2 regions of the Lichenihabitans psoromatis genome follow, and region 2 is predicted to be linked to the other one. Evidence: riboswitches for the same ligand, from Rfam matches in the RefSeq annotation. Region 2 holds a riboswitch; the other holds the start of a gene.
The links. Region 2 has a riboswitch for cobalamin ahead of EY713_RS14740 (DUF1636 family protein). Riboswitches for the same ligand answer to the same signal wherever they lie in the genome.

Region 1: linked by a shared signal. The riboswitch ahead of EY713_RS08270 (ABC transporter substrate-binding protein) and the one ahead of EY713_RS14740 (DUF1636 family protein) in region 2 are both predicted to bind cobalamin.

Annotation. Positions count from the first base shown of each region.
Region 1 covers NZ_CP036515.1:1,777,543-1,792,037, forward strand. Annotated here, with positions in the region: gene EY713_RS08225 (HoxN/HupN/NixA family nickel/cobalt transporter) at 1-856, shown strand, start outside; gene copD (copper homeostasis membrane protein CopD) at 903-1,787, opposite strand; gene EY713_RS08235 (SCO family protein) at 1,815-2,474, opposite strand; gene copC (copper homeostasis periplasmic binding protein CopC) at 2,605-2,973, opposite strand; gene EY713_RS08245 (PepSY-associated TM helix domain-containing protein) at 3,065-4,432, opposite strand; gene EY713_RS08250 (copper chaperone PCu(A)C) at 4,447-4,989, opposite strand; gene EY713_RS08255 (hypothetical protein) at 5,159-5,512, opposite strand; gene EY713_RS08260 (HoxN/HupN/NixA family nickel/cobalt transporter) at 5,664-6,740, opposite strand; cobalamin riboswitch at 6,832-7,027, opposite strand; gene EY713_RS08265 (hypothetical protein) at 7,300-7,491, shown strand; cobalamin riboswitch at 7,721-7,945, shown strand; gene EY713_RS08270 (ABC transporter substrate-binding protein) at 8,225-9,259, shown strand; gene EY713_RS08275 (FecCD family ABC transporter permease) at 9,259-10,296, shown strand; gene EY713_RS08280 (ABC transporter ATP-binding protein) at 10,293-11,102, shown strand; gene pucL (factor-independent urate hydroxylase) at 11,113-11,949, opposite strand; gene EY713_RS08290 (circadian clock KaiB family protein) at 12,099-12,464, opposite strand; gene kaiC (circadian clock protein KaiC) at 12,461-14,224, opposite strand; gene EY713_RS08300 (putative bifunctional diguanylate cyclase/phosphodiesterase) at 14,227-14,495, opposite strand, start outside.
Region 2 covers NZ_CP036515.1:3,174,270-3,188,764, forward strand. Annotated here, with positions in the region: gene metZ (O-succinylhomoserine sulfhydrylase) at 1-609, shown strand, start outside; gene apaG (Co2+/Mg2+ efflux protein ApaG) at 717-1,109, shown strand; gene EY713_RS14730 (ArsR/SmtB family transcription factor) at 1,106-1,423, opposite strand; gene EY713_RS14735 (GFA family protein) at 1,649-2,062, shown strand; cobalamin riboswitch at 2,084-2,302, shown strand; gene EY713_RS14740 (DUF1636 family protein) at 2,427-2,858, shown strand; gene cobW (cobalamin biosynthesis protein CobW) at 2,855-3,907, shown strand; gene cobN (cobaltochelatase subunit CobN) at 3,917-7,225, shown strand; gene cobG (precorrin-3B synthase) at 7,516-8,835, shown strand; gene EY713_RS14760 (precorrin-8X methylmutase) at 8,889-9,461, shown strand; gene EY713_RS14765 (precorrin-2 C(20)-methyltransferase) at 9,458-10,198, shown strand; gene cobJ (precorrin-3B C(17)-methyltransferase) at 10,195-10,959, shown strand; gene EY713_RS14775 (cobalt-precorrin-6A reductase) at 10,941-11,702, opposite strand; gene cbiE (precorrin-6y C5,15-methyltransferase (decarboxylating) subunit CbiE) at 11,714-12,925, shown strand; gene EY713_RS14785 (cobalamin biosynthesis protein) at 12,922-13,323, shown strand; gene cobM (precorrin-4 C(11)-methyltransferase) at 13,320-14,081, shown strand; gene EY713_RS14795 (cobalt-precorrin-5B (C(1))-methyltransferase) at 14,086-14,495, opposite strand, start outside.

The sequences.
Region 1 (14,495 bases), 1.4 Mb from region 2:
CATCGCCGCCATCGACAATGTCGTTCGCAAGCTGATGCAGGACGGGAAGGCGCCGCTATCGGTCGGCTTCTTCTTCTCGCTCGGTCATTCGACCATCGTGGTCCTCGCCTCCGTCGCGATCGCCGCGACCGCAACGGCGATGCAGGGGCGGCTCGAAGAATTTCATGGCATCGGCGGCGTGATCGGCACCGCGATATCGGCGGCTTTCCTGCTGGTGATTGGTCTCGCTAACTTGTTCATCCTTCGCGGCATCTGGTCGGCGTTTTCCAGAGCCCGGCGGGGCGAGCGCGTTCTGGATGAGGAGATGGATAGCCTCCTGGCCGGGCGCGGTGTTTTGGCGCGCATCTTCCGTCCGATGTTCCGGCTCGTCTCGCGCTCGTGGCACATGTATCCGATTGGTTTTCTGTTCGGGCTCGGTTTCGATACGGCGACTGAAATCGGGCTGCTCGGCATCTCGGCGACGCAGGCCGCGCAAGGTCAATCATTTTGGACGATCCTGGTGTTTCCGGCGCTGTTTACCGCCGGCATGTCGCTGATGGACACCACCGATAGCGTGCTGATGACCGGTGCCTACGGTTGGGCTTTCGTGAACCCGATCCGCAAGCTCTGGTATAATCTCACGATCACGGCCGCCTCGGTCGTGGTCGCGATTTTTATCGGTGGCGTCGAGGCGCTTGGGCTGATCGGCGACAAGCTCGGGCTCGATGGCGGCTTTTGGGCGCTGATTGGCGATCTGAACGACAATTTCGCGAATTTCGGCTTCGTCGTCGTCGGGCTTTTCATCGCAAGCTGGATCGTGTCGACGCTCGTGTATCGCGCCAGAGGCTACGACCAGATCACGCCGACGCAAGCCTGAACGGTTTGGCTCCGGTCGACACCGGCTCATCTCCCCTCATCTCATGTCAGCTCGGCTCGATCAGCCCGAAGATGCTGACGAGCGCGATGACGGCGAGGCCGAGCGCGATCTCGAACAGTGTGCCGCGTTGCAAAGCGCCGATCGCGCTGTGTCGTGAGGCGGCCATCCGGGGCACGATGACATACCGATTGACGAGCGCGATCGTGGTCATGACCAGCACTAGGCCGATTTTCGCCGATAACAGAGCCTGATAAGGCGAGGTCCAGTCGAGTGGCCATCGTTGCAGGACGAGCGCCGTGTTAGCGACACCGGTGCCGATGACAAGTGCGACCGCCCAATGCCCGGCGGTCGAAAACCGCCGCAGCGCGAGCCCCGCGTCCTGTCGCAGCTTTGGATCGTCGAGGGCGCGCAGCAGCGGCCGTAGTGCAAACAGTGCACCAACCCATGCGCCGCCGGCGAGCAGGTGAGTGATGTCGTTCAGCCGATGCGCGAGGCCGAGAGCGCCTTCGTGCATAGCCGCATGGCCGCTGAGCGCGATGGATGCGACCACGAGCCCAGACGCGAGCGCCGTGGCGCCGCAGCGCAGGCCGGCTGGTCGCACCACTGTCAAAGTCAGCATCATCGCGGCGAGACACTGCACGATCCAGGCGGTCCCGACGCTCGTCTCGAACAGCACGGCTCGGAGCGTCGAGACATCGATGGCATCCGGCCAGCCATTGCCGATCATGGCGGCTTGGAGCGGTAACGCCGCTAGCGTCGTGATGACCGTAATGGCGATCGATGTGACCCGGAACCCGGCGAGCTGATCCGCCACAGGGGTCGTGACAGGCTGTGGCACCAGCGCCCAGAGGAATGCGAAGAGGCCCCAGAGAGCGAGGGCGGCCGCATCATGCCCGAAGCGACAAACAGCGAGGGCGACGTCTGGGCTCACGGCCCGCGGATCCGGCCGGCCGGCGGTTTAGCTGGCACACACATCGTTCATGCTGACGCCGCTCCAGAGGTCGACGCGGGGCGGTGCCCCTTTCACGCAGGCGTCGGGCCGCACGAGAGTCTCGAGCTTGGCGAAGACACTCGTTTCGGGCTCCTCGTAGGGCAGTTCGCCGACCAGCCGGCCCGTCTTGTCGAACAGCAGAACGCCAGCATAATGGTCCATGCTGTAGCCGCCACCCTCGGTTTGCACACGCCGATACGGAATGTGGTAGCGGTTGGCCATGGACGCGAGCTGCTGTTCGGTGCCGATGAAGCCACGAATGCGTGGATCGAAGGACGACAGATAGAGTTTCATCTGTTCGGCCGTGTCGCGCTGAGGATCCACCGTCACGAACACCACATTGAGCCGATTGGCGTCAGTTCCCATCCGCTGCATGACGTTGGTCAGTGTCAGCAACGTCGTGGGGCAGACATCGGGGCAATAGGTATAGCCGAAGAACATGGCGGTCGGTTTTCCGAGCATCGTCTTTTCGGTGACCGGGTCGCCGGTCATCTCCGTCATCGAGAACGCCCCACCGACGCGCGTGCTCGAATAGGGTGACCATTGCTGCACCGTAATGGCGGTGACGCCCGCTATAACCAGCAAGCAGAACAGACCCATGAGCAAGATGAACGTCGAACGCGGCATGGAGGCTCTCTTCAACGGCGAAACAGGGACAAGAGGACGATGCTGCCGTTGCCGGTCAGCGATGATATCGTGCATAGGCCCGGTCAAACGAGCCGCACCGATGATGATCGATGCGGCTCGTTTGAGCGGTTTACTTGACCGTGAACATGTAGGTCCCGTGGGTCTTGTGGCCATCCGTCGACAGGGCGTGCCAATCGATCGTGTAGGTGCCGGCCGCGAGCGTGTCGGACACCGGAACCGTCAAGGTCGTGTCGTCGCCTGCGCCGAGAGACGCCTTGCCGGTCGTGACGGCAGTCTTGCCCGGTTCCTTCACGGAAACGCCGGTGAACGCTAGGTTCAAGCCTTCGGAAAATTTCAGCTCGAGTTCTGTGGGCGGGGCTGCGACGCGACTGCCGGCGGCCGGGACCGATGAGGTGAGATGAGCATGCGCGAAAGCCGGGGCCGCAGCCCCGATCAGGCACAGGCTGGAGAGGGCGAGGGTGAGATTGAAGCGGGTCATCGTGGGGTTCCATGCGTGAGGGTGAAGCGAGGGGCCGCGATACGTCTGGCGGCTCAGAAACCGGACCGCGACGCTCGCGGCCCTTTGGATCTCAGGCGAAAGCACGCCGGAGCGGTGGGATGCTGCGGATGACGAGGAGATCGAAGGCCAGCATCAACAGGATGGCGAGCCCCGTGAGCGGGAACAGCAGGCCGAGCGCCGCCGCCGCAATCCAGAGTGCCCGATAGACACGCGTCTCGGCGGGGTAGGGCGGCACGCCGAGCCGACCGACCGGCCTGCGTTTCCACCACATGACGACGGCCGCGACCGACGACAGGATGATGGCGAAACAGGTGGCCAACATGACGAGTTGGTTCGCGAGGCCCCATTGCTGGCCCATATGGACGTTGATGCCGAATTCGATCGCTTTGCCGACCGGCCCGTAATCCTTGAAGCCGAGATCGACCAACGGCTTACCGGTATATTGGTCGAAATGGATCGTCCGTTCCTGGCCAAGATCGGCCGGATAGATCGCGGCCGTGTAGACCCCGGTCTCGTCGCCCGGGACCGACATCTCGAACCCGCGCATGATGCCGAGGTCATGAGCGTTGGCGACGGCCTGATCGAGACCGATCGGGGGCGTCTTCGTCGGCGTCGAGGCCGGCACGGGCGCCGTCTGCATCACCCAGCCGGGCTTGGTCGTCGCTTCGCTCATCGGGATGCTCGAGGACGGCACGTCGTCCCAGAGCGCCGGCGGATAATTCATCCCCGCCTGCGAGGCATAATCCTGCATGTGGGTGCCCCAGAACTTCGACCAGGGCATGCCGGTGAAGGCAAGGAAGAAGATCACGACGCCCGCAAAGGCGCCCGTGACCGCATGCACGTCCCGCCACCAAATGCGCTTCTGCGGGGTGCCACGCACCGTCATGACGCCGCCAGATTGGCGGCGTGGCCACCAGAGATAGAAGCCTGTCACCACCAGGACCAGAGCGAAGCCGGCGACCGCCTCGATGACGTAACTCGCGTAAGTGCCGAAATAAACGAGGCTATGAAGCTTGCGAGTCACGAACATGAACTCGTTGTTGGCACTCACCGTATCGAGGATCTCGCCCGTATAGGGGTTGATGTAGACGAGGGTCTTACCCGCATCTCCCTTGAGCGTGACGAGGGCCGACGCGGTTGGGCTGGCGGGTTCCGCGTAGGATTTCAGCTGTGTTGCAGGGACAGCCGCCAACGCTTTGTCGACAAGGCGGCTCGGCGGCTGCATCGGCGTCGCCTCCGCTTTCACCACATTGCGATAGGCGAAAGCCGTGTGATTGATCTCGCTTTTGAAGAGATAAAGCGAGCCGGTCACGGCCAGCAGGATCATGAACGGGACGCTCAGCAGTCCGGCGTAGAAATGCCAGCGCCAGATCGCTCGATAGAGCGACGAGCGGGGAGCGGACGCCGGCACGGCGTCGAGCGACAAGGTCTTGGACACGGGCTTCCTCCCCCTCAGTCCATGTCCATGCCGGGCATCGATTGCCCTGCATGACCGGCCTTCGTGCTCGGTTGCACAGATGGCGTCTGCGACGGTCCCTTGGCGCCCATGCCCTCGACATCGAAGCTCACCGTCACCGTCCCGGCATGGTCGAACACCAGAGTGCCCCCGATCGTCTCGCCTTTTTTCAGGCCTTTTTTCAGGCCGAGGAACATGATGTGTTTCGACGACGGATCGAGGGTCAGGCGGCCACCGGGCGGGATGTCGAGTGGGCCGGTCGGGCGCATGGTCATGATGCCGTCGGTCGTCGACATCTGGTGAAACTCGGCCGTGGTCGCGGCCTCGAGCGACCCGCCGGTCAAGCGATCGGCGACAGTGCCCGTGTTGATGATCGTGAGATAGCCGCCGGCGACTTGCGCGCCACCGGGCGTCGCACGAGCCCAAGGGTGTTCGATGACGAGATCGCCGACTTTCACGTCATGCGCCGAAGCGGGCGCGCTGGAGAGCAGGGACAGAGATGCGAGCACAGCGAAGCCGGCCGCGTGAACCTTATGCATGGGAGATGTCCTGAGTTACCCGACACCAACCCGGTCGCCGAAGCGCAGACGCTGCGTCGAGCGATGTCACCGGACACGAGCCGCGACGCGACGCGAGTGTTCCGATGCTGCTCGAGAAGCGGCCGGGTGATGGTGCGGACAGAAAAGAAAACCGTTGGCGTGTCTCAGGTCACGCGGACGGAGGCCCCTGCGGTTGGCGGGGCGAGCGCGCACGCGCTAGACGGGCCGCCCAGGACACGACGGCCGAGCGGAGAACGGCATGGCTGGCGGGTGTGACGATGGTCGGACATGGGGCGCTGGAGGTCAGGATCGGCGCCGACAAAGCGCATTGATCGCAGCAGTCGTGATGCGTCGGGTCGCTCGGGTTCGATGATGAACCGCCGCCGTCCGCGTGGCAGATCGGCATTGCGACGCCGGGGATGGACCCGAAGGACGGCATCAGATCGGAGGGAGCCGCCAGCGCTCGTCCGACGCCGGCAAGCGTCAGGACGATCATCAAAAGTGCGGCAATCGCGTGCCGCATCGATGAGCTTCGGAAGGCTGTCACACGCCTAGACGCAACCAGAGAAGGTGACCTGTCAAGACAATCCTCCGGCTGCACCTTGGACGCTTTGTCTCACGAAGCAACGACCACGGCGCGGCGACCTTTGATGGTACTGGTGCCGCGCCGGCGGTCACGACTGGTGACTAGGCTTCGGCGAGAGGGCGACATCGAACTCGTCCAGTCGCTTCATCTTGTAGACCGCGTAAGACACGACCCAGGCCGCGATAAAGATGCCGATAATGACGAAACCGAGATTGTTGAAGTTGTCGTTAAGCGCGCCGATGCCGTCCCAGAATGTGCCCTTCAGGTCGAGCTTGTCGCCGATCAATCCGAGTGCCTCGATGCCGCCGATCAGCAACGCAACCATCACGGAGACGAGCGTGATCGTCATGTTGTAATAGAGCTTCCGCATGGGTTTCACGAAAGCCCAGTTGTAGGCGCCAAGCATCATCACGCCATCGGTGGTATCGATCAGCGACATACCTGCCGCGAAAAGTACGGGAAACACCATAATGGCGGTGAGCGGGACGCCCTTGGCGGCTTGAGCCGCCGAGACGCCGAACATCGCGACTTCGGTCGCCGTGTCAAAACCGAGTCCGAACAGGAATCCCAGCGGGAACATGTGCCAGCTTTTGGTCACCAGCTTGAAGGCTGGACGGAAGATTCGAGCCAGGAAGCCCCGATTGCCCAACAAGATGTCGAGATCCTCTTCGACATAGACGCCTCCGGCTCGGACGCGCCTATAGCTCCGGTAGATGGAGGCGAAGATGACGATGTTCATTGCCGCGATGATGAGGAGGAAAAGCGCCGATATGCTGGTGCTGATCGTGCCGCCGACCGCCTGAAACGATTGGAAGCTCGCCAGCGCCCCGGTCGCGACCGCGACGAGAGCCGCCACGATGACCACGATGGCCGAGTGACCCATGGCGAAGAAGAAGCCGACCGACACCGGTCGCTGGTTATCCTGCATGAGTTTGCGGGTGACGTTGTCGATCGCTGCGATGTGATCCGCGTCGACCGCGTGGCGGAGACCGAGCCCGTAGATCACCAGTGCCACACCCAACAGGGTCGGATTGTCATGGAAGGCGATAAAGGCCCAGATCCAAGCTCCAACGTTGAGGATGGCGAGGACGACATAGATCGCGATGAGACGCCCTTTAAGATCGGGGCTGCTCTCGTCGAGGAGTTGCCTGATTCGATTTAACATGGATGATGCTGCCTTGTGACGTTGCAAGTCATCGCAAACTGGCCCCATGACATTGGGGTTCGCACACCAGGACACCCCGCCCGGCGATTCTGCTTTGACGTCCAAGATGGCAGGTCTCCTGGCTCGCGGGTCGTTGCAGCCTTCGCCTTCCCGGGTCCATGCAGCCCAGTGGCATTGTGAAGGAAGCTCGTCGCTTACAGTTGCGGGGGCAGCCGCGGCAAAGGCGTTACCGCCCGCACCACGTTCCCTTTTAATCCCTCGCGGGCACCATCAGCTTCAATTTGACGAGCCTGTCGCGTTCGGGTCAAGCCTCTTTCCGACACGCGTGTCGTTGCGATGTGGGCAGTGCTTTTGCAGCACCGTTCGTCAGTGATGCGCGCGGTTCGGTCGATCGCGCGACATCGTCCGGGCTCCTGCGACGACGAGTCCCTGTCGTTTCAACCGATGTTGGTTCTAAATTGCGGGAGCAGGCAGAGGATGTCTGATTCCTCGACAGTGAGCTCCTGCCGGACGATGCCGGGATCGGGCATCTGATCAGGCGCACGGTGGGAGGTCACCCTTGTTCGTCGACTTTCAGAACCAGTTTCCCCATCCGGGACCGTGGGAACCCAAGCCGCGGAAAGTCCGCATCACCAAGCGCCAGGAAAAGATCGTGATCTGGCTGATTTTCTTCAATCTGCTGATGTTGCTTTTGGCTCCGGTCGCGGGCTTCACGATTTTCGATGCCGTGATTGCCCTGCTGAGGCGTTGAGCCACGATCGACAGCATTCCGATCCGATGGCACGGTAACGGTCCGGCGAGGCGTGAAGCCGACCGGCCAGGGTGAGCGCGTCATTCAGTGTGCGAACCAACGATCGCTCTGTGAAGTCCCCCTTGTGTCCAAAAATGTTATAATATAACTATCGCGGCGACTTCACTTTCGGCTGCGATGCGGTGCCTTCTGCTTCGAGCCGCCCGATTGACCGATGATCGAACGGACAGCTATGATCAAGCTTGACGGTTCCCGAGAGGGATTAAAAGGGAACATGGTGAGGCTCGCGCCAAATCCATGGCTGCCCCCGCAACTGTCGGCGGATCGCTCGACGCCCTTGGTGATGTGTCATCACATCATGCCACTGCAAGCTCCGTCACCGGCGCAAGCGGGAAGGCAGGTCGAACAGCCAAGATCCGCGAGCCAGGAGACCTGCCGTCGCAGTGAAATCCATCATCCGGGCGGGGTTGTCCGGACGCAGGAGCGATTGCGATGCAGCTTCGACGCCGCCTTCTTCGACCCCAATCCGTAGAGATTGCGCCACCGCCTCGCGTTTGATGGGCGCGTTTCGCTGACGCCGTAGCAGACCGGCCGATCGTGCGTCGCGTGCCGCGACGCCGGCGAAGATCCCGCTCTCTGTCTTGTCTCACCCCTCGTTCGACCCCAGCGGTCGCGGCCTTGCTGGCTCGCGCCGTGCGGCTTGTTGGCGCCCAAAAAAGTAAGGATCATGGCCTTGTTCAATCAACGACGATTGCGGTTCGCTGTTTTCGGATCACTTGCCTATGCCATCGTTGGAGGGGCATCGTTTCCGGCTGCAGCAGCCACGATCTATCCCCTGACGATCAAGAATTGCGGCTCGACCTTGACGGTCGACAAGGCCCCGCAGCGGGTCGTTTCGATCGGCCAGAGCACGACCGAAACGCTGCTTGCGCTCGGTCTAGCCGACAAAATCGTTGGGACGGCGGTCTGGTTCGGGCCTGTGCTCAAAGCCTACGAGGCCGATAATGCCAAGATCAAACGTCTGGCCGATAACGATCCGAGTTTCGAGGCCGTCGTGGCGCAGCAGCCCGATTTCGTCGCCGCACAATATGAGTGGCACATCGGCCCAAACGGCAGCGTCGGCAAGCGCGAACAATTCTCGGACTTGAAGATCCTGGCCTATGTGTCGCCCGCCGATTGCGTCGAAAAAGATAACACGACGGGCGGCGACGGCGTCCGCAAGCAATTGTTCACGATGCAACTCGTCTATCAGGAGATCCACGAACTGGCCGCGATCTTCGATATCAGCGACCGGGGCGACGCGCTGATCGCCGACCTCAAAAAGCGCGAGGCCGCTGCTGTGGCGACGGCATCGGGCAGCAACGCCAAAGCCGTGCCGATCGTGTTCTGGTTTTCCAGCAAGGACGTGAAAGGCGACGCCTTCGTGGCCGGCAAGAACGGTGCTCCCGCCTTCATGATGCAGGCGCTCGGCGTCCGGAACGTCATCACGACGGAGGATGAATGGCCGCTGGCCAGTTGGGAAAGCATTGTGGCGGCCGACCCTCGGGTGATCGTCATCGCTCGAATGGATCGTCGCCGCTTTCCGGCCGATGCTTTGGACGTCAAGCTGAAGTTCCTCGGGACCGATCCGGTCGTGAGCCATCTCGACGCCGTGCGCAACAAGCGTTTCGTCGTCTTGGATGCGATGTCGATGAACCCCTCGATGCGGACCATCGATGGTCTCGAAGCGTTGGCTGACGGCATCAAGGCGCTCGGCCAGCCTCAGTGATAGACCCGCGGATCATTACCGATACATGGGCAAGCCGCGTCGGGCTCTTGGTTGTGGCGGCCGTAGCGCTTCTGGGCGTCATCGCTGTTGCGGTGTCGATCGGCGAAATGAAGATCCCGCTGGGCACGACGCTCGGGGCCGTGAGCAACAAGTTGTTCGGGACCGCATTTCCGCTCAGCCCCATTCAAGAAGGCATCATCTGGGATTATCGGTTCAGCCGCGCGCTGGTGGCAGCATCCTGCGGCGCGTCACTCGCGCTCTGCGGTGCGATTCTCCAGGCTCTGCTCCGCAATCCTCTGGCCGAGCCTTTCGTGCTGGGGATTTCGGCCGGCGCGTCCACCGGGGCCGTCGTGGTGCTGATCGTCGGCTTCGGCGGTGGCCTTCTTTCGTTGTCGGGCGGCGCGTTCCTCGGCGCCGTATTGGCCGTCATGCTCGTCGCGATCCTGGCGGCGGGCTCCGGCGGGGGCGGCGATCGAATTATCCTGGCCGGGGTCGCTGGATCGCAGCTCTTCAATGCCCTCACGTCCTATATCGTCACCACCTCGGCGAGTGCCGAACAGGCGCGCGGCGTCATGTTCTGGCTCCTGGGCAGTCTCGGAGGCGTTCGCTGGCCGGATGTGTATCTGGCGGCTCCCGTCGCCGTGGCGGGCCTCATCATCTGCACCGTCCACGCACGCGCGCTCGATGCCTTCACGTTCGGGGTGGATGCGGCCGCCTCGCTCGGCATTCCGGTCACCCGCGTCCGCGTGGTCTTGTTCGGTCTCACGGCGCTGATGACCGCCACCATGGTCAGCCTCGTCGGGTCGATCGGTTTCGTCGGACTCGTCATCCCGCACGCGGCCCGTTTCCTCGTCGGGCCGAGCCATGCGCGCCTGTTGCCGGCCTCGGTCATGATCGGGGCGATCTTCATGGTGCTGGCCGATATCATCTCCCGGATCATCATCCCGCAGCAGGTCTTGCCGATCGGCGTCGTCACGGCCCTGTTCGGTGCGCCCGCCTTTGCGTTCATTCTCTATCGGTCGAGGGTGTCGGCGTGAGCATCGCGGCCAGGAATGTCCGCTGGATCGTGTCGGGCAAGATCATCGTTGATGATGTCACACTGGACGTCGCGCCCGGCTCGATGCTCGGCCTCGTCGGACCGAACGGATCGGGCAAGTCGAGCCTGCTTCGATTGATATGCCGCCTTCGCAAGGTCGCCAGCGGCGTCATCACCTTGGGCGAGGTCGACGTGACGGCCCTGTCGCATGGCGACATCGCCCGGCGGGTCGCCCTCGTGGAGCAACAGGCCACCACCGATGCTCAGGTCACCGTCCTCGATGTGGTTCGGCTCGGCCGCACGCCGCATCGGGGACCCCTCTCCCCGATGACGGACATCGACAGGGCGGCGATCGAGGCGGCGCTGGTCCACGTCGATATGGACGGCCGTCGCAATCAGCCCTGGACGACCCTCTCGGGCGGCGAGCGCCAGCGGGTTCAGATTGCGCGGGCGCTGGCTCAGACACCGACCGAATTGCTGCTCGACGAGCCGACCAACCATCTGGACGTGCAGCACCAGCTCGAGATCCTGTCGCTTGTCGCCGATCTGCCTGCCACCAGCATCGTGGCGCTGCACGACCTCAATCTCGCGGCGATGTTCTGCGACACGATCGTCGTGCTCAAAGGCGGCCGCGTGGTGTGCGCCGGTAAGCCGGACGCGATCATCACGGCCGATATGATCCGGGATGTGTTCGGCGTCGAGGCGCATGTCGCGCCTTCGGCGCGTCACGGCAAGCCGCTCGTGCAATTTGCGAGGCCCGCCCGCTTGCGCGATCGGGGTGTTGCCTTCGACGAATCGAGCCTCTAGCGAAACCGCCTTACCGGCCGACGGTGCACTCGATTTGCCCATGGGGCTCGTCGGTCGAGGTGAACACGCGATTGGGGTTATCCAGCCCAAATGCACCGAGGTTGACCGGCAGGTAATGCTTGTTCGGGCAAGCCATCCGGATGCTCTCGATCTCGGGCACGTCCTCGAGCGCCGCGCAAGCCATGCGATACATGCTGTCTTGCGCGCTATGGCTGTATGTCGTCGCAAAGACGCGCATAAAAGCCGCGACGACGCGGGCATTGGCGGTCGCGAAATCGCTGGGATCGCGTGACCAGCGCCATGTTGCGTCCATGCTGGTGGCAAGGATGCGGTCCTGCGTTTCGGGCAGCGTCGTGTAGGTGTCTTTCACGTAGTTCGACCACCCCGAGGCGGTCGCCTTGAGAAAGGTGAAACCCGAAAGCCCGGATGTGACGTGATCGCCGTTGCGATCCATGACGACGCTGGCGGTGCCCTGGCCGTTGGCCTCCAGCGTGAAAGCATGTGGATGCGGGGCGCCATCCACCGTCAGGCGGGTCCAGCGGATTTCCCGAGCCGAGACCGTGGAGCCGGTCATGCCGGGATATTGTTCAAGAAGGCGCACGGCCACGGCACGGCAGAAGACTTCCGGACCCGCCTCGAGTTGCTCGCGCGCCACCACATTGACGACGTTCTTGATCGTATCAGTCGACACGGTGGTGGTGTTGTCGGCCTCGACATAGGCCGGCGCGATATTGCCGGTCAGCATGGCTTGGATCGTGAGTTCGCGAACCTCGCGATGGTCGCCATCGCCCGACAGCCGCATGACGCGGACGCGGCCTTTGCCGTAGGTGCTGTCCAAAAGCTGCATGGGTTTCTCCAAGAGATGGGGCCGCGACCCTCCCCTCGTCTCGCCGTGCGTGGAAGGTCGGACCAGTAGAACTCAATGAGCAGCATCCGAGAACGCGCTCAGGGCTGACTCGCATGATCTGCGCCAGCATCCGCATCGCGCTCTTTCGGCTACCCTGGCGGCGCGGCGTCTTTCAGACAAAGATCGCGAATGACGCCCAATAAGTGGAGATGATCGGCCAGATCGCCCATCAACACGATCCGTTGATGCGCGTTCACGCCGATGAGGGTCGGCGTTACCACGACACCGGCCGTGAGCGCCCGCTTGGGTTGCGAGAACACATCGACGATGTCGAGCGACGGTACAAGCAGTTGGCCCTGCAGAACGTCCATCACGCGCGCGAGATTGATCTCCGCGCGCTGAGAATTCGGCGTCGCTCGTGCAACGTAGAGGGTCAAGCGTGCCAGCGTCTCGGGACGGCCTTCGCCGGGCACCTTTTCGCGACGGTCGGGCATGTCGGCGGGTTCGACCGTCATCTCGGGTTCACGGGAACGATGGTGGTTCCGCCTTCGGTGACCGGTCCGTCATCGTCGCCCCGGCGGAGGCTCAATCGATCGATCGCGTCGACTCGGCTGGTTTCGAGGCGGCTCTGTTCTGACGCGATCAACAGGTCCACCTCCTTCTGTTTCCAGCCCAGTTCGAGGTTCGCGGCCTCGACATGGGCGCGGGCCTCCGAAATCTGCCGATCGAGCGAGAGACGCGCACGCTCCGCGGCGATCTGTTCGAGAACGTGGAGCCGCTTGACGGCGACTTCCTTCTGGGCTCGAGCGCTGCCCATCAGCACCTCTCCCTCCGCGACATAGACCTCGACCAGATCGATCCCCGACGCGTCGAGCACCAATTCACGAACCTGGTTCGAATGTCCGGTCCCTCGCGATTTGACGATCGTCAAAGCACGGTTGCGTTCGCCGTCGCGCGCCACATAAGACACGTGCAGCCACGTGTCGGCGATCGTCGAAATTTGGCTTGCCGACAACTCAGTGGTGCCGCTCACCTGATCGAGCAGCGAGATGCAGACGACGGAAATTTCTTGGGATTTGGCGAGATCGAGCAAGCTCTCGCAGATCATTGCGGAGAACGGGTAATCGGCTTTCATCAGCGCGGAGATGGGATCGATCACGAGGCACTTCGGATGACGCGTCGCCAGCACGTTGCGGATCGCGACAAAATGCTCCTCTGGGCTGCGCCCGGACGAGAGAAACGATACGATGGTCAGCAACCCGGACTCGATATGCGGCGTGAGGTTCATGCCGATCGACAGCATATTGGCGACGATCTGTGCCCCGCTCTCGTCAAAGCTGATCACGACCGCATGCTCGCCGCGCTCGCAGGCCGCGAAGGCGAATGTGACGCCGAGGCTGGTCTTCGAGGTTCCGGGTGAGCCCGAAATCAGGGTACTGCTCCCACGGAGATAGCCGCCGTTGAGCAGGGCGTCGAGCCGCGGAACTCCGGAGGATACGCGGCCTGTATAGGTGGGGTAGCCGACCCGTATGCCCTTGAACGCGATGACGTCGATCCCAGACGCGCCGATCACGACCGGAACCGGATTACCCGAAAAACCGGACCCACGAAATTTAGCGATGCGAATCGTGCGCGAGGATCCGGTCTCGGTGACGATCTCGGCCATGATGACGAGGCAGTCGGTCATATATTGTAGAAAGTCGGCGCGGATCTGGTCCCGGTCTCCAGCCCCGAAGATCTTCACGGTCACGATCGCTGAAATCTCCGACCGCTTGATCCAGCTATCGAGGCGCAGCAATTCTTGCCGCTCCAGCCGCTCATCCTTCAGGCTGCTGAGCAGCATGTCGATGCCGTCGAAGACGACGTTTCGCGCACCGGTCTCGACGATCAACGCGCTGAGACCGGCAAGCAGGCCCGCGAGATCGAACGCACCCGTCACGACCGCGTCGTCGGGAATGCGGGCATCGATAAAATGAAATTGGTTGGACTCGAGCGTATCGACGTCCCAATCGAAGGAGGCGACGTTGCTGCGGATGCGATCGATCGGCTCCTCGAAGGTCACGAAGATGCACGGCTCGCCGCGGTCGGCAAGGCGATTTTTAAGGGTCTGGAGTGCAAACACGGTCTTGCCGGCACCGGCACTCCCGACAACAGCCGTCAACCGGTTCTTCGGTAAGCCGCCACCGCTGATTTCGTCGAACCCGGCAATGCCCGTCGCGACTTTCGAGATCGCCCTGCCGCGCGCCTCTACGGTTCCATGATCCGATGCCGTCATCTTCATCCTAGTTGCGCTCCCGTGACGGCGTCCGGTCCCGTTGGTGATCCGGGCAACGCTTGCTCCACGGGGCCTCGCATTGGAAGTCTCACGTTATGGGCTAGCATCCACGTAAAATCTTCGGCGACAAGCGGCATACTGAACAGATATCCCTGCCCGACGGCGCATCCCTCTTGCTGCAGAAATGCGCGCTGCATGTCGGTTTCGATACCCTCCGCAACCAACGCTATTCCCATGCTCCGCGCCAAGGAAATGATCGCCCGGATGATCA
Region 2 (14,495 bases):
AGCCCCTTCGAACTCGGCGCCGATTGCGTCGTCTATTCGACCACCAAACACATCGACGGGCAGGGGCGCTGCCTCGGCGGCGTCATCCTCGGCTCGCAGGACTTCATCGACACCAAGATGCAGACCTTCCTGCGGCAGACCGGGCCGGCTCTGTCGCCGTTCAACGCTTGGGTCATGTTGAAGGGGCTCGAAACGCTGCCATTGCGCGTCGCGGCGCAAGATGCGAGCGCCAGCCGCATCGCCGATTTCCTGGCGGATCACAAACAGATCTCCCGCGTCATCTATCCGGGCCGCGACGACCATCCGCAGGCCGAACTGGCTCGGCGTCAGATGAAGGGCGGCGGGACGCTGGTGGCGTTCGACGTGGTCGGCGGTAAGCCGGCGGCATTCCGCTTCGCCAATGCACTGAAGGTCATCCTGATCTCGAATAATTTGGGCGATGCCAAAAGCCTGATCACCCACCCGGCCACGACGACGCACCAGCGTCTCAGCGCCGAGGTGCGCGCGGGTCTCGGGATCAACGACGCCATGCTGCGGTTGTCGGTCGGGCTCGAGGACGTGCATGATTTGCTCGAAGACATCGGCCGGGCGCTCGACCACGCCGATTGACCATCACGGTGAACGCCGCTCGCAAAAGAACGCTCGAAGCCATTTTTTTGCGGCGCGTCCTCTAGTAAGGTCGGTCGGCACGATACGGCTTTGGGCGGAGCTTCGGCATGTATACGGCAGTAACGCACGACATTCAGGTCTCGGTCTTCCCCGAATATCTGGCGGACCGGTCCGACCCGAAGAACGACCGCTATTTCTGGGCTTATACGATCGAGATCGCCAATATGAGTCGGCTGCGGGTTCAGCTGCTGTCCCGCTACTGGCAGATCACCGATGCAAACGGCCATGTCGAGGAAGTGCAGGGACTGGGAGTCGTGGGGGAACAGCCGGTTCTCGAACCCGGCGAGTCGTTTCGCTACACATCGGGCTGTCCGTTGACGACGCCAAGCGGCATCATGACCGGGACCTACCATATGGTCGACGACGCCGATCACACCTTTCCGGTCGCGATCCCGCCCTTCTCGCTCGACAGTCCGCAGGCCAAGCGGGTGTTGAACTAGGCCGATAGGCCTTCGCAACACGCATTGATGAACTGCTGGATCAGTCGCGCGCGCTCGACCTCGATGCGGCAGCGAAGACTGCGCCCTTCCCGGGTCTGCATGACCAGTCCGATGCCGATCAACTGCGCGAGATGATGCGACAGCGTCGATTTCGGAATCCCGATCCGATCCTGGATCTCGCCGACGGAATGGCCCGTCTCGCCTGCTTTGACCAGCAGGTTGAAGATCTGCAGCCGGTGCGGATGGCCGAGTTCGGCAAGGCAGCGGGCCGCTTCCTGAAAAGCGAGTGGTTTTTGAGACGGTTCGAGGCTCATCAACATCCTTTAAGCGAGGATGGAGCGGCGGCTGCCCGTCTATCGACGCGTGGGTGCCGCGTGTTGGTCTGATCGGTGATGGTCAAGATCAGCCTGTGCAATGGGCCCCGCCACAGACCGATGGATGAACGATCGAACAGACGAAACACTGCACGTGCCCTCGATTGGTTTGATAGTTCTAGAATATTGGGAATATAAGGTTTCGGTCAATCCCGGAGCTTCCACATGTCTGTTCAGACCGTCCCCTCTTTGACAACCGGAAGCTGTCTTTGCGGCGGCGTCCGCTTCGCCATCCACGGACCGCTGCGTCCCGTGACGGTCTGCCATTGCATCATGTGCCAACGGGCCAACACTCACGATGGAGCCTATACGGCTTGCGCGCCCGATGCGCTGGAGCTGCGTGAAACCCGCAAGCTGAAATGGTATCGATCCTCGCCGTCCGCGCGGCGCGGCTTTTGTTCGGGCTGCGGCGCGCAATTATTCTGGGAGCCGACGGCTCGATCCCACATCAGCATATCGGCCGGCAGCCTCGATCGACCCAATGCTCTGGTGGAGGGGCGACATATCTTCTGTGAACAAAAGGCGGACTATGAGCCGGTCGCGGCTCTCCACTCCGCTGCGGTTCCGGCTTGCGATTGACACGCTCGCCCACGACCCGCTACCACAAGCCTGTCCAAAGGTCCCGCAAGGGATGGCCTGGCAACAGGCCTAGGGAATGCGGTGCGGGCCTCGGCCCAAGACCGCAGCTGCCCCCGCAACTGTAGGCGGAAAGTTTCGGCGTCATCAGAGCCACTGGGTTCCGCGCGAGCGGCCCGGGAAGGCGACGTCGAAGCGTTCGTATCCGCGAGCCAGGAAACCTGCCTCAGGTCACAAGAAGCGCGCGCCGGGCGGGGTGTCCTGGAGGCTGTTCGGTCGAGCCGTATGCTTTCGACCCGATGATCCGGCATTTCTGCTGGAGCGCACCACCCGTCTGAACGCGCCGTGATGGCGTGAGGAGAACTGGGTGGAGCCGACACCGACGATCCCCGATCACGACGCCGCATCCGCTCCTGTGCGGGTGATGGTTTGCACGACATGCCGGGCCGAAGGCGAGCCCAGCCTGCCGATGGAGGACCGCGCCGGTGCGCGCCTCTTCCGCGCCCTCTCCGACGCGACGAGCGAGGATGCCCGCGTCGACCTCGTGCCGGTGGAATGCCTCAGCGTCTGCAAGCGGCCCTGCACGGTGAGTTTCGCGGCGCCCGGCAAGTGGACCTACATCTACGGCGATCTGCCGGCCGAAACCGCCGCGCCGATCATCCTCGACGCGCTCAAGCTTTATGCGGCCGCCCCGGATGGACTGATCCCGTGGAAGCTGCGGGTCGATGCCATCAAGAAGGGCGTCGTGGCCCGTCTGCCGCCCACTCCCGCGTCCGAAACAGGAAAGACCCTCGTATGACATTGCTCGCCAAGGTTCCGGTTACGGTCGTGACGGGCTTTCTGGGTGCCGGGAAGACGACCCTCATCCGCCATATTCTGGAAAACGCCGGCGGTCGCCGTCTGGCGCTGGTCATCAACGAATTTGGCGACGTCGGGGTCGATGGGGACATCCTACGCTCCTGTGGGATCGAGTCCTGCCCGGAGGAAAACATCGTCGAACTCGCCAATGGCTGCATCTGCTGCACGGTCGCTGACGACTTCGTGCCCGCTATCGAAGCCCTGTTGGCGCTGACGCCGCGCCCCGATCACATCATCGTCGAGACATCCGGTTTGGCCTTGCCGAAGCCGCTCGTCAAAGCCTTCGATTGGCCGGGGATCCGGGCGCGTCTGACGGTTGATGGCGTCGTGGCGGTCGTCGATGCCGCCGCCGTTGCGGCCGGCCGCTTCGCCGACGATCCCGAAAAGCTCGCGGCGCAACGGGCCGCCGATGCGTCTGTGGATCACGATAATCCGCTCGAGGAGGTCTACGAGGATCAACTTCTCTGCGCCGACCTGATCGTGCTGAACAAGACCGATCTGGTGAGTGCCGAGGACCTCGGCCGCGTGAAAGCCGAGATCGCCGCCACCATTCCGCGTGCCGTCAAGGTTGTGGCGACGCAGGACGGCATGCTCGAAGCCGCGATCCTGCTCGGGCTCGACGCCAAGGCCGAGGACGATCTCGCGGCGCGGCCCTCGCATCACGATGCGGAAGAAGGCCACGACCACGACGATTTCGATAGCTTCGTGCTGGCGGTGCCGGCGCTGAGCGACCCGGAGGGTCTGCTGGCCCGCCTCGCAGAGGTCGCGGCCAAGCATGATGTGCTGCGGATCAAGGGTTTTCTCGATCTGCGCGGCAAGCCGATGCGGCTCTTGGTGCAGGGTGTTGGCACGCGGTTCCGCCAGCAATTCGACAGGCCTTGGCGGGCGGGCGAGGTTCGGCAGGGGCGCCTGGTTGTCATCGGCCAAAAGGGCATCGACCGTGCGGCCATCGAGGCGGATCTCTCGGCCCTAACGGCGGAGGCAGCCTAACGGCCGACCATGCATCTGCTGCAAACCCAGGAACGCACGCTCGACGATGAGGCGGCCGCGATCGATCTGGCCCTGAGCCCGGCCGATCTCGTCGTCCTGTCGTTTACAGACAGCGATCTTGCCGTGTCTGCAGCGGCGTTCGACGCCATAGACGGCCAAATGCCGAGTCTTCGGGTCGCCAATCTGGCGCGGCTCAAACATCCCTATTCGGTCGATCTCTTCGTCGAGACACTCGCGCCGTATGCGCGTTTCGTTCTGGTTCGCTTGCTCGGCGGGCTCGACTATTGGCGTTACGGTGTCGAAGAGCTCGGCGCGGCGGCGCGGCGCTACGGCTTTCACCTCGCCGTGGTGCCTGGCGACGGCCGTGAGGATCTGCGCCTCGACAAGGCCTCGACGCTGCCGCAGGACGATCTCCGACGGCTCTGGGCCTATTTCCAATCCGGTGGTTCGGCCAATATTGGGCAAGCCTTGCGGTTCATGGCGTCGCGCGCCGGTCACGCGATGGCGTGGGACGAGCCCAAGCCGGTCCCGCATGCGGGGCTGTTCGAGGCGGGATGTCGGGCCGCTTCCGACACGGCGCCCCATGCCCTGATCCTGTTCTACCGCTCGGCTTTGCTGGCCGCCGATACGGCGCCGATCGAGGCTCTGGCCGATGCGCTCGCGGCGCGCGGCGCGCGGGTCACGAGCCTGTTCGCCACCAGCCTCAAGGATCCGGACAGCAAAGATGCGATCCGCGCCGCGCTGCAATTTGATCCGCCGCAGGTCATCCTCAACACCACCGCGTTTTCGGCGCGGTCCGGTCAGCGGGCCGCCATCACAGATCGGGCCAAGGTTCCGGTGCTGCAGGTCATGCTAGCGGGCGCGACCGCCGAACAATGGTCGGCCTCGACACGCGGTCTTGGGGCCGCCGATCTCGCCATGAACGTCGTGCTGCCGGAGGTGGATGGTCGCATCATCGCAGGGGCGATCTCGTTCAAGGCCGATGCGGATCGTCGGTCCGATCTCGAATTCACGCGGATCGTCCATCGCGCCGAACCCGACCGGATCGCGCATGCGGCCGACCTCGCGATAGCCTGGGCCAAACTCGCTCGCAAACCGCGCCACGCGCGCCGAATCGGCTGTGTGATCTCGGATTATCCGGGCCGCGACGGCCGCACCGGTTACGCGCTTGGTCTCGATACGCCCGCCAGCGTCCTGACGATCGCCGATCACCTGCGCGAGGCAGGTTTCTCGATCGGGGCGATGCCGGATTCCGCCTCGGTGATGCGGCAACTCACGGCGGGTGATCGCGCGCCGGTTCTGTCGCTGGCGGACTACCGTCTTCTCTTCGAGAGCCTGCCGCCCGCTTTTGCCGCCTCGGTCATGGCCGCCTGGGGCGATCCGGGTGACGATCCGGTCGTTAACGACGGGCAGTTTGCTTTTCCGATGCTGCGCTCGGGCACGTTCCTGCTCGCGGTGCAGCCCGATCGCGGTGCGCCACACAACCGGCGGACCGATTATCACGACACCGCGCTGCCGCCGTGCCACGCCTATGTGGCGTTCTATCTTTGGCTGAGGGTCGTCGAGCAAATCGATGCGATGATCCATCTCGGGACGCATGGCACGCTCGAATGGCTGCCCGGCAAAGCTGTCGCGCTGAGCCAGTCCTGCGGACCGGAAGTCGTGCTCGGCCCGGTGCCGGTCGTCTATCCGTTCATCGTCAATAATCCGGGCGAGGCCGCGCAGGCGAAAAGGCGTATCGCGGCGGTCACGATCGGGCATCTGACGCCGCCGCTGATGGAGGCCGGTCATCACGGGGTGACGCTGGATCTGGAAGCCCTGTTCGACGAATACGCTCAAGCCGTCACGCTCGATCAGCGACGCGCAAAGGTGCTGGCCAAGCTCATTCTGGACAAAGCCGCCGAGAGTGGCGTCGCGACCGACTGCGGCCTCGACGCGACGGCCGACCCGGATGCGACCCTGGCGGCGCTCGACGCTTGGCTCTGTGACATCAAGGAGATGCGGATCGGCGACGGTCTCCACGTCTTCGGTCGAAACCCGGCCGCCGTCATTGAAGGCGCAGAGGGCTGCGGGCCGGCTGAATGTGCCGGCCTTCTGACGGCGCTGGATGGCGCGTTCGTCCCGCCCGGTCCGGCCGGAGCGCCCTCGCGTGGGCGGCTCGACGTGCTGCCGACGGGCCGCAACCTGTTCACGGTCGATCCCCGTGCCGTGCCGACCCGGACGGCCTATGATCTCGGTAAGGCGCTGGCGAGCGAGGTCATGACGCGATACGCGCAGGATCACGGCGACTGGCCGCGCAGCTTGGTGCTCGACCTTTGGGGCAGCGCCACGATGCGGACGGGCGGCGACGATCTCGGGCAGGCTTTCGCGCTGATCGGCGTGCGTCCACGCTGGGATCCGGCGTCGAGCCGCGTTCTCGGCTACGATATTCTTCCGTCTGCGCTCCTCGACTGGCCGCGGGTGGACGTGACCTTGCGGATTTCCGGGCTGTTCCGCGACACCTTTCCCGAGCAAATCGCGTTGTTCGATGCCGCGAGCCGCGCGGTCTCGATGCTGGATGAGACGGCGGACGACAATGCCCTTGTGGCGGCGGCGTGCGCGGGGCCGGACGGCGCGCTTCCGCCGCGTGTGTTCGGCGCCGCGCCGGGGCAATATGGCGTCGGCATCGCCCGCACGATCGCGGCAGGCGCCTGGGAGAACCGAAGCGAGCTTGGCGAAGCCTATTTGGCCGCGACCTCGCATGCCTATGGGGCGGGCGAGGGTGTCGAGGCGAGCGCTGCTTTCCGGGCGCAGGTGGGCTCGGCCGATGTTTATCTCCATGTGCAGGACCAGCCGGGCGCCGATCTGCTCGATGCGGCCACCTATGCTGACCATCAGGGGGGCTTCGCGGCAGCCGCCTCCGCGCTCGGCAATACGCCCGCGCTCTATCAAGCCGATACGAGTGTGCCTGGACGGCAAGCGGTGCGTAGCCTTGCCGAAGAGATCGCGCGGACGGTGCGCGGGCGCGCCGGCAATCCACGCTGGATCGCCGGACAGATGCGGCACGGCCATCGCGGAGCGGCGGAGATTGCCGAAACGGTCGATAATCTCTTTGCCTTTGCGGCGACGACAGACGTCGTGCCGAGCCGGCATTTCGATCTTCTCTTCGAAGCGACGTTAGGCGACGAAGCCGTGCGGGATTTCCTGTGCGACAGCAATCCGTTGGCGGCCCGCGCCATCGCGGAGCGCTTCACACAGGCGATCGACCGGCAGTTCTGGACCTCTCGCCGCAATTCCGTCGCCAGCATTTTGGCCGAGATGCTGGAGGGAGGCGCGTGAGCGGGCTCCCTCCCACAACAGAGGACACCGGGAGGCGCGTGAGCGGGCTCCCTCCCACAACAGAGGACACCGGGAGGCGCGTGAGCGGGCTCCCTCCCACAACAGAGGACACCGGGAGGCGCGTGAGCGGGCTCCCTACCAAAGCAGAGGACACCGGGAGGCGCGTGAGCGGGCTCCCTCCCACAACAGAGGACACCGGGAGGCGCGTGAGCGGGCTCCCTCCCACAACAGAGGACACCGGGAGGCGCGTGAGCGGGCTCCCTACCAAAGCAGAGGACACCGGGAGGCGCGTGAGCGGGCTCGGCGGGATGCGGGTCGGCTGGTGTCCGGGCGCGTTGCGGCCGATGATGGCCGGTGACGGCCTCCTGGTCCGTCTCAAGCCACGCGCCGCCGGGCTTTCGGCCTCGCAATGTTTGGCGGTCGCGGACCTCTCGCGGCGATTCGGGAACGGCATCATCAACATCACCGGACGTGGCAATCTGCAGCTCCGGGGCGTGCAGCCTGCAGGGGTCGATCAGCTGGTGTCCTGTCTCGATGCCCTGAATCTCCTCGATGCGACACCGGACGGCGAGGCCGTCCGCAACGTCATCGCGAGCCCGCTGGCGGGTCACGATCCCGATGCGCTGGTCGACATTCGCGCAATCGTCACAGCGCTGGAAAATCGACTGGCGTCGGATCCCGCGCTCTGGCGCCTGCCGCCGAAATTCGCGTGGAGCGTCGATGACGGGGGCTATCTCTCCGTTGCCGATCGGCCGGTCGATGTCGGGTTCGAGGCGATGGTCGGACCGAATGAGGTTCGCTTCGCGATTCGGCTCGATGGCGGTGACGTCGTCGGCTCCTGTTTGGCCGATGCGGTCGTACCGACCGCTCAGGCGCTGGCGGCCGCGTTTCTCGAACTCTGCGCCGTTTTTCAGCTCGAGCCTCACCGCATGCGTGATCTCGTCGCGCGTTGCGGTGCCAAGACCATCTTGGCGCATGCGGGCGTCTCCCGGGCGGACATTCCGGCTCGGGAGCGCCCCGAGCACCTGCCGATCGGAGTGGGGCGGCGAGCCGCCTCGTCGTGGGTCGGGGTCGCGCCGCCGTTCGGTCGATTGGAGGCCGGTGGCCTGGCGGCTTTCGCATCCGCGGTCGCCAGCGGCCCGATCCGTGCGACGCCCTGGCGCACCCTGCTGGTTCCGGGGCTGGACGAAGCGGAGGCGGACCGGATCTGGGCGAGCGTTAGAGGAGAGTTCGGTGGGGCCTCGGGCCTTATCGTCGATCCGGCCGATCCGCGCCTGCGGGTCGCCGCCTGTTCCGGCGCCCCCGCCTGTCTCCGCGCCACGACGCCGGTGCAGGAGGATGCCGGAATCCTGGCTGCCGCGCTGATCATGCCAGGCTCCGGCACCCTGCTGCACGTCTCGGGATGCGCCAAGGGCTGCGCCTATCCGGAGGCCGCGGCGATGACCTTGGTCGGGAGGGAGGGCATCTATGATCTCGTGCGCGACGGCAAAGCGGGCGACCGACCGGAAACGCAAGGGCTGACCCGCGGCGACATGCTCGCGATCATGGTCGACCGGGCACAATCCGTGGGATACGCAGCATCCTCAAGGCTCCGGGAGCAAGCGTTCTGACCACCTATGATTATATCCGCGATGGCGCGGAGATTTATCGCCGCTCGTTCGCCATGATCCGCAACGAGACCGACCTCACTCGCTTCTCGCCGACGGAAGAGCGGGTCGCGGTTCGGATCATTCACGCCTGCGGCATCGTGGAAGCCGTCAACGACATCCTGTTTTCACCCGGCGCGGTGGATTGCGGCATCGCGGCCTTGCGTCAGGGGGCGCCCGTGCTCTGCGACGCCCATATGGTGGCCGATGGCGTGACGCGCGCGCGGCTGCCGGCCGGCAATGCGGTGATCTGCACCTTGCGCGATCCGCGCGTCCTGGCTCTGGCGCAGGATCTCGGAACTACACGGACGGCCGCCGCCATGGAGCTTTGGCGCGAGCATCTGCCGGGATCGGTCGTGGTGATCGGCAATGCTCCGACCGCTCTGTTCCGCCTCCTCGAATTGCTGGATGACGGCGTCGGCGCGCCGGCCGTCGTGGTTGGGATGCCGGTCGGCTTCGTTGGAGCCGCCGAATCGAAAGATGCCCTGTTTCAAGATGGCCGCGTGCCAGCCATGATCGTCAGGGGTCGTAAGGGTGGCAGCGCGATGGCGGCGGGGGCGGTGAATGCCCTCTCGAGCGCAACCGAATGACCAGCCTTTCACGCGCGGGGCGGCTATTCGGCATCGGGCTCGGCCCCGGCGACCCGGAGCTCGTGACCGTCAAGGCGATGCGTTATCTGCAGCGCGCGACCGTAGTGGCCTACTTCGCCAAAGCGGGACGGTGCGGCATCGCCCGCACGATCGCGACCCCATGGCTGTCGCACGGCGTTCGCGAGCTTCCGCTCCACTATCCGGTCACGACCGAGATGCCGTTCGACGGAGACGATTACGTGTCGCTGCTCGGCGCGTTCTATGCCGACGCAGCCGATCTTCTCGCGGTCGACCTCGCGGCCGGACAGGATGTGGTGCTACTCTGCGAGGGCGACCCGCTGTTTTATGGGTCGTTCATGCATCTCTACAGTCGGTTGAGAGAGCGTTTTCCGGTCGAGATCGTGCCAGGGGTGACCGGCATGTCCGGGTGCTGGACGGCCGCCGGCGAACCGATGACCTGGGGCGACGACGTGCTGACCGTGCTGCCCGGCACGCTGGCAGCCGGAGCCTTGCGCGAGCGGATGACCGCGAGCGATGCGATTGTGATCATGAAGCTTGGGCAGAACCTGCCGAAAGTCCGCGCCGCGCTGGATGCGGTCGGCTTGCTCGATCGGGCCATCTATGTCGAGCGTGGCACGATGGAGGGTCAGATGATCCTCCCCCTGCGGGAGAAGACCGACGATCACGCGCCCTATTTCGCCATCGTGCTCGTGCCCGGGCAGGGGCGGCGGCCATGACGGGTGGATCGCTCGCCGTCATCGGCCTCGGGCCGGGACCGGCCGACTGGCTGACGCCCGAGGCCTCGAGGCTGCTCGGCGAGGCGACCGATCTCATCGGTTATGAACCTTATTTGGCGCGTGTCGCCGACCGGCCCGGCCTGATGCGTCACGCGTCCGACAATCGGGTCGAACTCGACCGGGCGCGACACGCTTTGGCGCTGGCCGCCTCAGGGCGGCACGTCGCGGTCGTCTCGGGCGGCGATCCCGGCGTCTTTGCCATGGCGGCGGCCGTGTTCGAGGCGATCGAGGCGGGAGCGCCTGACTGGCGCGGGCTCGACATTCGGGTCGCTCCGGGCGTGTCGGCCATGCAGGCTGCCGCAGCTCGGCTCGGTGCCCCGCTCGGCCATGATTTCTGTGTCATGTCGCTCTCGGATAATCTCAAGCCCTGGGCCATCATCGAGAAGCGGCTGCGGGCCGTGGCCAACGGCGACTTCGTGCTGGCGCTTTATAATCCGGCCTCGAAGGCGCGGCCGACGCAACTCGCGGACGCGTTCGCGCTGCTGCGCGATCTCAAGAACAGCGACACACCGGTCGCCTTCGCGCGCGCGGTGGGTCGACCCGACGAGCGGATCGTCATCACGACGCTCGAGCAGGCTGACGCCAGCCTTGCCGACATGAGCACGCTGGTGCTGATCGGATCGAGCGAGACACGGCTCGTCTCGCGCCCCGACGGTTCGGCATGGCTGCTCACGCCGCGTCATTACGGCGTGCCGCGTTGAGCCTCGATCCAGGCCAGCACGGCGGCGAGATCGTGCAGGACGAGGCCGCTCTCCCGGCTTGGGGGGGCGATCAGGATGACCGGGAGCGCCAGGGCGCGGGCCGCCAGAAGCTTGTCGAAACTTGCGCCGCCGCCGCTGTTCTTCGTGACCAGCACGTCGATCCGCTCGGCGTGCAGCAGGTCGATTTCCTGGTCCACCGGGAAAGGTCCCCGCGCCAGAATCACGCGATGGTCGGGCGGCATATCGGCGGGGGCGGGCGGGTCGATTGTGCGGATCAGGTAATGGTGCTGTGGCGCAGCCAGAAAGGCTGCGAGGCCGAGCCGGCCGCTGGTGACGAACACGCGTTTTTGCGTCGAGCCCAGCGACAATGCGGCCTCGTCCAAGCTGGTGACGGTCGTCCAACGGTCGGTCGGCTCGGGTCGCCAGGGCCGGCGCGTGAAGGTCGCGAGCGGGATTCCGGACAATCCCGATGCTGCCGCCGCATGGGCCGACATACGCGCCGCGAAGGGGTGCGTGGCATCGATCATGGCGTCGATGCGGGTGTGGCGCAGATAGTTGACCAGTCCCTCAATGCCGCCGAAGCCGCCGATCCGATGCGGAATGGGCGGGAGCAGGGGCGTCAGCGTCCGACCCGCCAAGGACAAGATCGGTGCGACGTCACTTCTGCCCGCAAGCGCACGCGCCAGCGCGCTAGCTTCGCTGCTGCCGCCGAGGATCAGAAGTCGCAGCGGTTGGTGTTGCACGGGGTCATCCGATGAAGCCGGCTCCTTGGCTGACGCTGGTCGGCATCGGCGAGGATGGCCTTGATGGGCTGTCGTCTGCCGCACGACGCGCCGTGATGCAAGCCGAGCTGGTCGTCGGCGGCCGTCGGCACCTCGCTTTGGTGGGCGACACGCCGGGCACACACCTGCCGTGGGGCTCGCCGATCGAGGCAACCTTTCCGGCCATTCTGGCGCGGCGCGGCAGCCCCGTTTGCGTCCTGGCCAGTGGTGATCCGTTTCACTACGGGATTGGCTCCGTTCTGGCCCGGCATGTCGATCCGGGCGACATGACGTGCCTGCCGCATGCCTCGAGCTTCAGTCTGGCGGCAGCCCGCCTCGGTTGGGCGCTTCAGGATTGTGGACTGGTGACGCTGCACGGTCGCCCGCTGCAACGGATCGTGCCGTTTTTGCGTCCCGGCAAGCTCATCTTGGCGCTGTCGTGGGACGAGACGACCCCGGCGGCGCTTGCAGCTTTACTCGTGGCACGCGGGTTCGGGCTGTCGCGCCTGACCGTGCTCGAAGCGATGGGCGGACCGCGCGAGCGGATCACCTCCGCGCTCGCACGAGACGTCTGCCTCGACCGTGTCGATCCGTTGAATGTCGTCGCGGTCGAAGTTTTGGCCGACGCGACGGCACGGGTGCCGCCGATAACGCCGGGCCTTCCCGACGACTGGTTCGAGCATGATGGCCAGATCACCAAGTCACGCATCCGGGCCCTCACGCTATCGGCTCTTGCGCCTCAGCCGGGCGGTCTGTTGTGGGACGTCGGAGCCGGATCGGGATCGGTCGGCATCGAATGGATGCTGTCGTGTCCCGACAATCGCACCGTTGCGATCGAGTCCGATCCGGTTCGCGCCTCTCGTGTCGCCCGCAACGCGGCATCGTTCTGGCTGGCCGATCTGCGCGTCGTCGAGGCACGTGCACCTGACGGACTGCAGGATCTTCCCCGGCCCGATGCGATCTTCATCGGCGGCGGCGTGACATCGCCTGCACTGCTCGACTTTTGCTTGGGCGCGCTCGCCCCCGGCGGTCGGCTGGTCGCCAATGTGGTCACGCTCGAGGGCCAGATGCTGCTCGGAGCCGCCTTCGCGGCGCATGGCGGCGATCTCGTGACCGTCAACATCGCTCAAGCCGATCCGGTCGGGCGCTTCCATGGCTGGCGCGCCGCCATGCCGGTCACCCAATGGGTCTGGGTCAAGCCATGACCCGCCTGGTTGCGATCGGGGTCGGGTGCCGCGCCGGTTGTGCGGACGACGCCATCACGCGGCTCGTCGAACAAGCGCGTGCGGCTCTGCCGGCGCGCTATGCCGCATGCGGGATGGCGCTTTACACGATCGAAGACAAACGCCACGAGGCAGGACTCGTCAAGGCGGCCGAGCGCCTTGGCCTCACGCTCGCATTCCTGTCGCGCGACTTGTTGCGGGACGCAATGCCGGGTGTCGCGACGCGTTCGCCCGCTGCCGAGGCCCGGTTCGGTGTCGCATCGGTTTCCGAGGCAAGCGCGCTTGCCGGGGCAGGGCTAGGCGCGACCTTGCTGGTCAAGCGGATCGCCGCCGAGGGAGCGACCTGCGCCATCGCGGCGCCGCCGGAGGACACGCCATGACGGTTCACTTCATCGGGGCTGGCCCCGGTGCGCCCGACCTCATCACGATCCGGGGGCGCGACCTCATCGCAAGCTCGCCGGTCTGCCTCTATGCCGGATCGTTGATCCCGGCGGCCTTGCTGGATCACTGTGCGCCCGGCACCCGCATCGTCGATACGGCGCCGCTCAGCCTGGAGGGGATCGAGGCGGAGTTCCGACGCGCTCACGCGGCTGGGCAGGACGTCGCCCGCCTCCAATCGGGCGACCTGTCGATTTGGAGCGCGCTCGGCGAACAGATCCGGCTCCTCGACCGACTCGGAATTCCATACACGGTCACGCCGGGCGTCCCGTCCTTCGCGGCGGCCGCGGCAGCGCTTTGCACTGAATTGACCTTGCCGGCCCTCACCCAATCGGTCGTCCTGACCCGAACCGGCGGCCGTGCGTCGGCGATGCCGCAGCGCGAACAGCTCAGCGCCTATGCGGCCACGGGAGCCACGCTGGCGATCCATCTGTCGATCCACAAACTCGATGTGGTGCTGGCTGAGCTGATCCCCTTTTACGGCGTGGATTGTCCCGCTGCGGTCGTGGTCCGCGCATCGTGGCCGGATGAGCGCGTGTTTCGTGGCACCTTGTCGAGCCTGGGCGCGGCGGTGGCGGCCGATCCGGTCGAGCGCACGGCACTCATCTTGGTCGGTCCGGTTCTCGGCTCGGCGGATTTTCGCGCGAGTGCACTCTACGATGCCGATTATCACCGGCGTTTTCGCGGCGGCATGGCCTGAGCTGTCAGGCAGTGGTGCGGCAGCCGCTTTCGCCGACGACGCGACCGTCGCGGTCGATCAACACGATATCGAGATCGATGCCCGGACCGAGTGTCGCGGCGGCCGTCTCCCAGGCCGAGGTGGCGACGGGTCGCCCAAGATCGATCCCGCGTTGCTGCATCACATCAAAGGCTTGAGCGATGGTGTTGACCTCCCTGATTAGCGTAACGTCATCCTGCGTGGCGCCGATGCTGACCGCCTTATCGCTCAACCAGGTCCGGTCGACCTCGCCGCGTTTCGAATGAAGATCGAGGAGGCCCTGGCCAAGTTTGCTGATCTTGGCCACGCCGCCCGCGATCGTGACGCGGGGAACCGGATGGCGGCGGAGATACTTCAACATGCCGCCGACGAAATCCCCCATGTCGATCAAGGCGG